Regions from separate parts of the Virgibacillus salidurans genome, predicted to be linked through region 2. Evidence: riboswitches for the same ligand, from Rfam matches in the RefSeq annotation. Region 2 holds a riboswitch; each other region holds the start of a gene.

Region 1 (3,291 bases), 890 kb from region 2:
TAACCGCGCAGGGTCAGCCGGAATATATATTACAAAATCTTCCTCCTGAAGGGGATTTGGACATAACACGTCCTCAAATTTACTATGGGGAAGAGGCTTATCCGAATGTAATTGTTAATTCAGAAGTGGATGAATTTGATTATCCTTCTGGTGATGAAAACGTATCGAGTCGGTATGAAGAAGATTCGGGTATTACGTTAGATGGGATTAATCGGGCGTTATTTGCTTTAAAAGAGGGATCATTTCGGATGTTTGTCTCCGATCAGATAACAGATGAGAGTCAGTTTCTTGAAACCCGAAATATCATGGACCGTGTTAATCGAATCGCACCATTTTTCGAATATGATTCAGATCCGTATATTTTTGTTCGTGATGACGGCAGTCTTGCTTGGATGATGGATGCATATCTAACAGCTGAAAGATATCCATACTCGGAATCCTATCAGGAAAACAACAATTATATTCGAAATTCGGTAAAAGTAACCGTGGACGCTTACACTGGAGAAGTGGATTTTTATATAGCAAATCCGGAAGATCCATTGCTGCAGACATATGAAAACATGTTTCCTGAACTCTTCACAGAGGAAATTCCAGAGGACGTGCGGGCTCATTTCCGCTTCCCTGAAAGGTTGTTTAATATTCAGGCATCCATCTACGGCACCTATCATATGACCGATCTTGAAATGTTCTATAACCGGGAAGATGCGTGGGAGTTCCCGACAGAGAAATACTTTAATGAAGATATTGAGATGGAGCCTTATTATGTAACAATGAAACTACCTGAATATGAAGAAGAAGAATTTATTTTGATGATGCCGTATACACCAAGAAATCGACAAAATATGATTGCCTGGATTGGTGTGCGTAATGATGGAGAGCATTATGGTGAAAAATTTGTATATCGTTTTCCAAGACAGGAAAATGTATACGGTCCGCAACAAATTGAAAATCGTATCAATCAGGATAGTACGATTTCTCAGGAGCTGAATCTCTGGTCACAAGGCGGATCTGAAGTCATACGTGGGAACTTGCTCGCCATTCCGATTGAAGATACGGTCATGTATGTGGAACCAATTTATATTGAATCTTCCAACGAGACGTCACTTCCTGAAGTGAAGCAAGTTATCATCGCCTACGATGATCATATCGTCATGGAAGCCACATTTGAGGAGTCGCTTGAGCAAATGTTAAATCTTGTAGATCCGGATCGTCAGCCGGATGAGGAGCAAACACCTGAAGAGACAGCAGAGCCAGGTGAACAGGAACAGCAAATTTCAGAATCAGATGAGATATTACAAGAGTTCTCAGATCTGTTTAATTCCTACCAGGATGCGCTATCTGAAGGAAATTGGAACGAGGCTGCAGAAATTATGACAGAGATAGAAGATAGACTAAATGAAGAACAACAATGATTGTAGTAGGGAAAAGGGGCTCCGATAATATTTGGAGCTCCTTTTCTAATTTTACTGTATTTAAATTTTCAAAACCCACTTGACTTATCGGATTAATTAAAATACACTATACATTATAACTAAATATTCTTATCAAGAGAAGCTGAGGGATGTGGCCCTATGAAGCTTCAGCAACCCCTGATTAGTGTCAGGAAGGTGCTAATTCCACCGGGAGTAATTCTTGGGAGATAAGAGCGGAATATCAAAGTAAAGCCCTCTTTTCTCATATAAGAAAAGGGGGCTTATTTTTATGGTTACATACAGAAGTTCTTAGCTAAAGAGGAAAGTTTAGAAAAAAGACAAATGATAAGAAAGGATGATCACATGAGTGAAATTGTTGTGCTATCGGGAAGTCCTTCTGAATTTTCGCGATCGGAACAAGTACTTAAATACTTAGGGGCCTTACTTCAACAGGAGTATTTTTCAGTGACTCATATTTCTGTTAAAGACGTGCCAGCTGAAGACGTATTCCAAGGGAAGTTTGATAGTCCGGCCATTCAGGAAATTACGGCATTAGTCCAAAATGCAAAAGGTATTATAGTTGGATCGCCGGTGTATAAAGGTGCATATTCAGGTGTTCTAAAAGCATTGCTCGATATCCTCCCGCAAGATGTACTCAAGCACAAACCAGTACTTCCGCTGATGACAGGGGGGAGTCCGTCGCATTTGCTAGCAATCGAATACGCTTTGAAACCGGTGTTGGCCACATTAAAGGGGCATAATTTAAAAGGACTTTATCTGCTTGATAGTCAAATAGATAAACAGCAGGAAAATCCAATTATCGATGCGGACATTTTACAGCGCACGAAAAAGCAACTTCAATATTTTATCGAAATCGTTAACAGACAGGCGTCAGCAGTGTTTTTTACTTAAATAACGAAATTTCAAGGAGGAAAACATATATGGCTAAAAAGAGGATTTATTTAAATGCGTTTGATATGAACACGCCTGGGCATCAGTCCCCTGGTTTATGGACCCATCCGGATGATGAGTCATATCGCTATAAAGATAGCGAATACTGGATTGAACTTGCTAAATTGTTGGAAAAGGGACGGTTTGATGCTGTATTTCTTGCGGATGTATTAGGTACTTATGATGTGTATAAGGGATCACGTGATGCAGCTGTAAGTCAAGGGGCACAGGCTCCAGTCAATAACCCTTCCTTGGTAGTCCCTTTAATGTCAGCAGTTACAAAGCATCTTGGTTTTGGCGTAACAGCATCTGTTACACATGAGCATCCTTACACTTTTGCACGCAGAATCAGCACATTAGATCATCTAACTAAAGGGCGGATCGGATGGAATATTGTTACTTCTTATCTGAAAAGTGCCTCTGTCAATATGGGATTGGAAGGCCAAATTAAGCATGACGAGCGATACGATATAGCAGCAGAATATCTGGACGTTGCCTACAAACTTTGGGAAGAAAGCTGGGAGGACGATGCTGTTAAGGTAGATAAAGAAAATGGCATTTACACCGATCCTAACAAAGTTCATGACATTAATCATGAAGGGAACTATTTTAAAGTACCTGGAGCGCATTTGAGTGAACCATCTCCACAGCGTACTCCTGTTATTTATCAAGCAGGAGCATCTACGAAAGGTCGCGCATTTGCAGCTGAAAATGCCGAATGTGTGTTTATAGGTGCACCAACGATATCTGCAACGAAAGACACCGTTGATAAGTTACATGCTGATATCAAAGAGGCAGGGAGATTACCGGAAGAGGTGAAAGTACTCACAATGTTTACACCGATAGTTGGTCGAACAGAAGAAGAGGCTGTGGCAAAATTTAATGACTATAAAAATCATATTAGCCATGAAGGTGCGCTCGCCTTATT
Region 2 (3,291 bases):
CTAACGTATCCATTATTTTATCTAGATTTCTTTTAATATGTTCTATTTCTTTTTCCAAGCGGTCTAAACGAACAGATTCATTATACTGGGAGGGCTTCCGGTTATTATTTTGTTATCTCCCTTGTATATTTTCTATTATCGTACTGCACGAGTGATCAGTGAATACCAAAAAGTAAGATAATTAAAAAGCGTTTATATTGTGACTTTCAACATTTTTAAAATTTCCAATTCCTTACATAAAAATTATACCATACAGCAGATCCCGCCGTATGGTATAACTCTAAACTTTATCAAATTTTTCCGCCAATGCCTTTAATTCAGCTACCTTATCCGTTTTTTCCCATGGAAACTTAATATCCGTTCTACCGAAATGGCCATAGGCAGCTGTGTTTCTGAAAATAGGCTTTTGTAAATCAAGCATACGAATGATGCCAGCAGGCCGTAAATCAAATATTTCCCGAATGGCTCTTGCAAAATTTTCTTCACTGACGTGACCTGTACCAAATGTATTGACCGCAATGGATACAGGCTCTGCAACACCTATTGCATAAGCGAGCTGTACTTCACACGTTTTTGCTAAATCGGCTGCAACGATATTTTTGGCCACATAGCGAGCTGCATATGCTGCGGAACGATCTACTTTCGTTGCATCCTTCCCGCTGAACGCGCCTCCGCCATGACGGGCATACCCCCCATATGTGTCTACCATAATTTTACGGCCTGTTAAACCTGCGTCTCCTTGTGGACCTCCTATAACAAATCGCCCTGTTGGATTGATAAAATAATTGGTTGTTTCATCCAGTAGATGTCCTGGCACAACAGGTTTGATAACATGTTCAATGATATCTTTTTCAATTTGTGCACCAGTAATGTCCTGATGATGCTGTGTGGAAATAACAATGGTATCTACTTTAACTGGATTATCTTGTTCATCGTATTCAACGGTTACTTGCGTTTTCCCGTCTGGGCGCAGATAGGAAAGAACTTTTTCTTTTCTCATATCTGATAATCGTTTTGATAACTTATGGGCTAGAGAGATTGGCAGGGGCATGAGTTCCTCGGTTTCGTCACATGCATAGCCAAACATAAGACCTTGGTCTCCTGCGCCAATCGAGGCAATTTCTTCATCACTCATTTTACCTTGACGCGCCTCAAGTGCCTGATCAACGCCACCTGCAATATCTGCGGATTGTTCATCGATTGCGGTTAATACCGCACATGTTTCAGCATCAAATCCATATTTTGCTCTTGTATAGCCTATATCTTTAATCGTTTGACGAACAGTTGCAGGAATATCCACATACGTGCTCGTCGTAATTTCTCCTGATACTAATACAAGCCCTGTGGTTACCGTTGTCTCACAAGCAACACGTGCATGCGGATCATTTTTTAATATTTCATCCAGAATAGCATCTGATATTTGATCAGAAATCTTATCCGGATGCCCTTCTGTTACGGATTCAGATGTAAATAAACGACGATTTGCAGCCATACGGCTAAATCCTCCCTTTAATGATGTTACGGAACTCTGTTTATTATTCTATGCATTTTATTATTCAAAGTACCAACTAAAAAAGCCCTTCCTACAATCTGAGGAAAGGGTACCAAAGCCTTTCGCTCTTATTGTTCAAGGAATATCCTTGCATCAGGTGAGCACCTTTTCACCGTAGTGATGGTTGCTGGGTTTCATAGGGGCTGTCCCTCCACCAACTCTGAATAAGAGATCCGTTCGCAATTTAGCTTAACGAAAGCAGCCTTCTATGTCAACTATTTAATAGCTTAGCAGATTGAAGAAAAATTTCCGAAAAAAATCCAATAAATAGTGTGGACTAATGTTAATAATGTGTTATACTATTTACAAATTGATGCATATGATAATTTTATATTTTAAAAAATCATCAAAAGGCGGGTATTTCATATGAAAACGGTAGAAAATGCATTAGACAAAAATATATCTTCCCATAAAAACCTGATTAAAAATGCACCTGTTCCTCGTTTGGTCGAGAATATATTATCAAAAAATGAAGGTGTTCTTACTGCAACCGGGGCTGTTCGGGCAACGACAGGAACCTATACAGGTCGTTCACCAAAAGATAAATTTATTGTGAAGGATGACATTTGTGAGGATTTTATTGATTGGGGTCCCGTTAATCAAGCCATTGATGAAACCTCCTTTAATAAGCTTTACGAAAAAGTACTCACGTATTTAGAGGAAAAAGATGAGCTATATCAATTCAAAGGGTTTGCTGGAGCGGATTCTGCTTACCGTCTTCCAATTCAAGTAATTAATGAGTATGCATGGCATAATTTATTTTCTCGCCAATTATTCATTAACCCGACAAATGAAGAACTTGCTTCACACCAGCCTGAATTCACGGTAGTATCAGCACCGAATTTCAAGGCAGATCCGGCAATTGATGGTACCAATTCAGAGACATTTATTATTATTTCGTTTAAAAAGCGGGTTGTTTTGATCGGTGGAACGGAATATGCCGGGGAAATAAAGAAATCTATCTTTTCGGTTATGAATTATTTACTGCCGAGACGAAATATTTTATCAATGCATTGTTCGGCAAATGTTGGCCCAGAAGGCGATGTTGCATTATTCTTTGGTCTATCGGGAACTGGAAAGACAACGTTATCCGCTGATCCATACCGTCGCTTAATCGGTGATGATGAGCATGGATGGAGTCCAAACGGCGTATTTAATATTGAGGGGGGCTGCTATGCAAAGTGTATCAACCTGTCCGAGAAGAAAGAGCCGCAAATTTTTAATGCGATTCGATTTGGCTCCGTGCTGGAAAATGTCGTTCTCGATGATGAAACACGACTTCCTGATTATGATGATGTGTCGTTAACAGAAAATACACGTGCCGCCTATCCATTAGACAATATTGATAATATTATAAGCCCAAGCGTTGCCGGACATCCGAATACAATTATTTTCTTAACAGCTGACGCTTCCGGAACTTTGCCGCCGATTAGTAAATTAACGAAAGAGCAAGCCATGTATCACTTTTTAAGCGGATATACAAGTAAATTGGCAGGTACAGAGCGCGGGGTAACAGAGCCACAGGCTACATTTTCAGCATGCTTTGGTTCACCATTCCTGCCGCTGGTACCATCAACTTATGCGGAAATGTTAGGAGAAAAAATTGACCAGCATAATTCCAATGTCTTTTTAGTAAATACCGGCTGGACCGGTGGATCCTATGGTGTGGGCAGGCGAATGAAATTATCGCACACCCGTGCAATGGTTCATTCCGCTTTAGAGGGAGAACTTAATGCAGT
Region 3 (3,291 bases), 1.2 Mb from region 2:
TCGTAATCACGGTAATCCCTGCAGCACGTGCATTTTCTAATGTTTGATCATTCGTATCCGGTGCTTCCACTAACAATATTTTTCCCTGTTTATTGATAAATTGCTCAATGGTTGATTGCGGTAGCTGTTTGTTGTTCACCCATACGGCATCCACTTCTTCAGGAATGTCCTCCAGCTTCGACTCACCATTGATAGGGATAACGCTGAATCCGAGTTTTGCCAGTTGCTTGCCGCTTTTATCAAGTTTGTTATCAGAATCAGTCACAGTTGCAATTACTTTTTTACGAGCCCCTCCATCTTTACGATCAAATGGGGAAGTAAGCAGCCATTTTATAGCATCTTCTTCCGTAGCTTCAAAAAGTGGCGGCTGATCCACAGCTTTGGCAATGGCTTGATCTAGATCGACTAAAATATCTTTCGGTGACTCAATGCCAATCGATAGGCGGACTAATTCTTCCGTTGTTCCGCTTTTTTCTAAGTCCTCCGCGCTTAATTGTTGATGTGTGGTTGATGCTGGATGAATAATGAGTGATTTTGCATCACCGACATTAGCAACATGGGACCAGAGTGTAACATTATCAATTAACTTTCTGCCGGCATCTCGGCCGCCTTTGATACCAAACGTGATAACAGAACCGAATCCCTTAGCAAGATATTTTTTCGCAAGCTGATGGGATGGGTGCTCTTCTAGCCCTGGGAAATTAACCCATTCTACAGCTGGATGTTTTTGTAAATAAGCTGCGACCTCTTCGGCATTTTTATTATGACGCTCAATACGCAGATGCAATGTCTCCAACCCCTGAAGGAATAAGAACGCACTTTGTGGACTCAGGGACGCACCGATATCACGCAGGAGCTGCACACGTAATTTTGTCGCATAGGCTGCTGGCCCCAGATCAACATAGCGGAGGCCATTGTAGCTTGCGTCGGGCTCGGTAAAACCAGGGAAGCGTCCGTTGCCCCAATCAAATCGGCCACCATCCACAACGACACCGCCGATTGTTGTACCATGCCCACCAATCCATTTTGTCGCAGAGTGGACGACAATATCTGCACCCCATGTTAGTGGTTTTGTGCCATATGGCGTGGCAAACGTATTGTCAATGATTAAAGGAATATTGTTTTCATGTGCGATTTCGCCAACCGTTTCCACATCAAATATATTCAGACTTGGATTTGTAATAATTTCAGCGAAGACAGCCTTTGTTTTATCTGTAATAGCACCTCGAATTGCTTCAGGATCCGTGCCGTCAACGAATTTTACATCGATACCGTAACGAGGCAATGTATTTGCAAAAAGATTGTACGTTCCACCATATAAATTACTGTCAGCGATGATCTCATCACCTGAACCAGCAATATTAAGAATGGAAAGTGTAATTGCTGCCATCCCGGATGATGTTGCGACAGCCCCGATTCCATCCTCAAGTTGTGCCATCCGAGTCTCAAAAGCATCGACAGTCGGATTCATAATACGGCTGTAAATGTTTCCTGGTTCTGCTAGGCCAAATAAATTCTGCGCATGTTCCGTATCGCGAAATACATAGGATGTTGTTTGGTAGATTGGCACAGCCCTTGACCCAGTTGCAGGATCCGGTTCTTGGCCCCCGTGAAGTAATACTGTTTCCGGATTGTGAAATTGAAAGTTAGACATGAATAATTCCTCCTTGGATTTTTGGCAGTAGTGCCGCTTTTTAACGTATCTGGGAGGAAGAGGGGATAAATAAATAACCCCCTTCCTAAGAAGAGGGCGTATATGTAAACGATCCTCCTCTTATCTTCCAGACCAATGTTGATCTGTAGGATTTAGCACCGTAAAAGGCAAATTGTGTTGCCTTCAGGTTGCCGGGCATCAAAGGGCCTATCCCTCCGCCACTCTTGATAAGAGATTAATTTTTCTAAATTACTGAACAGTATAACGGTAATTTGGATGGAATGTCAACCGTTTTGGGGAATAAATTTTTATTTAATTGAATTCAATTAAACTTGATAAATTGGGTGTTTTTTCATACTATTAGTTTAAAAAGAATGAGAGGAAGTAGAAAATGACGGTTACCGAATCGAGAGAATTGCAGCTCCTCCGATATTTAGATATGCGCATGCATCTATCAGATACGGATAAGCAATACTATGTAATCCTTGAGAAGGGATATGAAGGTGAACAAAAATTTGCAGCACGATTGGAGGGATTGTCGGACAGGCTAATCATATTACATGATTTATTGCTTGAATGGAATAATACTTTTTTTCAAATTGATACACTGATCATTTATGAAAATTTCATCCATCTTATTGATGTGAAAAATTACGAAGGGGAATTCTTTATTGAAAATGAAAGATGGTACACAAAATCAAAAAAGGAAATTAAAGATCCCGTCTTGCAACTGACGCGATGCGAATCCTTACTCAGACAATTACTCCAACATCACGGTGTTAACCTTCCAGTCAAATCACACATCATTTTTATCAATCCCGAATTCACATTATTCCAAGCATCTATAGACGTGCCTATTATTTTACCCAGTCAACTCAATCGTTTCCTAAGACAATTAAGCAGAAGTTCATCAGGTGGAAATAAAAATATAAAAATTGCTGAAATGCTAGTAAAGCTTAGTGAAGATGAATCCCCATTCACTCGTATACCCAATTATGACTATGCTGAACTGAAAAAGGGAATAACCTGCCTTGCATGTAATTCCTTTTTGTTATCTGTAAAAGATAGATACATAGTTTGTGATAGCTGTGGCCATGAAGAGGACACGGATGCTTCTATATTAAGGAATGTAGGTCAATTTCAATTGCTATTTCCTAATGAAAAAATAACAACTACAGTGATTCATGATTGGTGTAACGAAATTAAATCAAAGAAAACGATTAGTAGAGTATTGAACAAAAATTTCATACGTATAGGTCATGGAAAATACTCCTACTATGCTGAATGCGGCGATTAGACCTTTTATGGCTACCGCTTTAGCTCCTTTTCTTAGATTTAAGGTAGCCATGAACGGTTCATGTTAACGTTAGGGAACATGTTCAGGATTACGGTAGCCATGAACGGGTTATGACGACGTCAAAGGGGATATTTTCGGGTTCGCGGTAGCCATGAACGGGTTATGACGACGTCAAAGGGGATATTTTCGGGTTCGCGGTAGTCATGAACGGGTTATGACGACGTCAAAGGGGATATTTTCGGGTTCGCGGTAGCCATGAACGGGTTATGACGACGTCAAAGGGGATATTTTCGGATTCACGGTAGCCATGAACGGGTTATGACGACGTCAAAGGGGATAT

What was found. A riboswitch is a leader RNA that binds a small molecule or an ion and turns the genes downstream of it on or off. The one in region 2 is predicted to bind S-adenosylmethionine.
Region 1: linked by a shared signal. The riboswitch ahead of ssuE (NADPH-dependent FMN reductase) and the one ahead of metK (methionine adenosyltransferase) in region 2 are both predicted to bind S-adenosylmethionine.
Region 3: linked by a shared signal. The riboswitch ahead of KFZ58_RS17320 (PLP-dependent aspartate aminotransferase family protein) and the one ahead of metK (methionine adenosyltransferase) in region 2 are both predicted to bind S-adenosylmethionine.

The regions. Positions count from the first base shown of each region.
Region 1 is NZ_CP074373.1:1,427,319-1,430,609, forward strand. It holds gene KFZ58_RS07455 (UPF0182 family membrane protein) at 1-1,412, shown strand, start outside; SAM riboswitch class I at 1,539-1,646, shown strand; gene ssuE (NADPH-dependent FMN reductase) at 1,776-2,324, shown strand; gene KFZ58_RS07465 (LLM class flavin-dependent oxidoreductase) at 2,354-3,291, shown strand, end outside.
Region 2 is NZ_CP074373.1:2,312,796-2,316,086, forward strand. It holds gene metK (methionine adenosyltransferase) at 281-1,492, opposite strand; SAM riboswitch class I at 1,618-1,723, opposite strand; gene pckA (phosphoenolpyruvate carboxykinase (ATP)) at 1,919-3,291, shown strand, end outside.
Region 3 is NZ_CP074373.1:3,479,195-3,482,485, reverse strand. It holds gene KFZ58_RS17320 (PLP-dependent aspartate aminotransferase family protein) at 1-1,654, opposite strand, end outside; SAM riboswitch class I at 1,772-1,888, opposite strand; gene KFZ58_RS17315 (nuclease-related domain-containing protein) at 2,100-2,951, shown strand.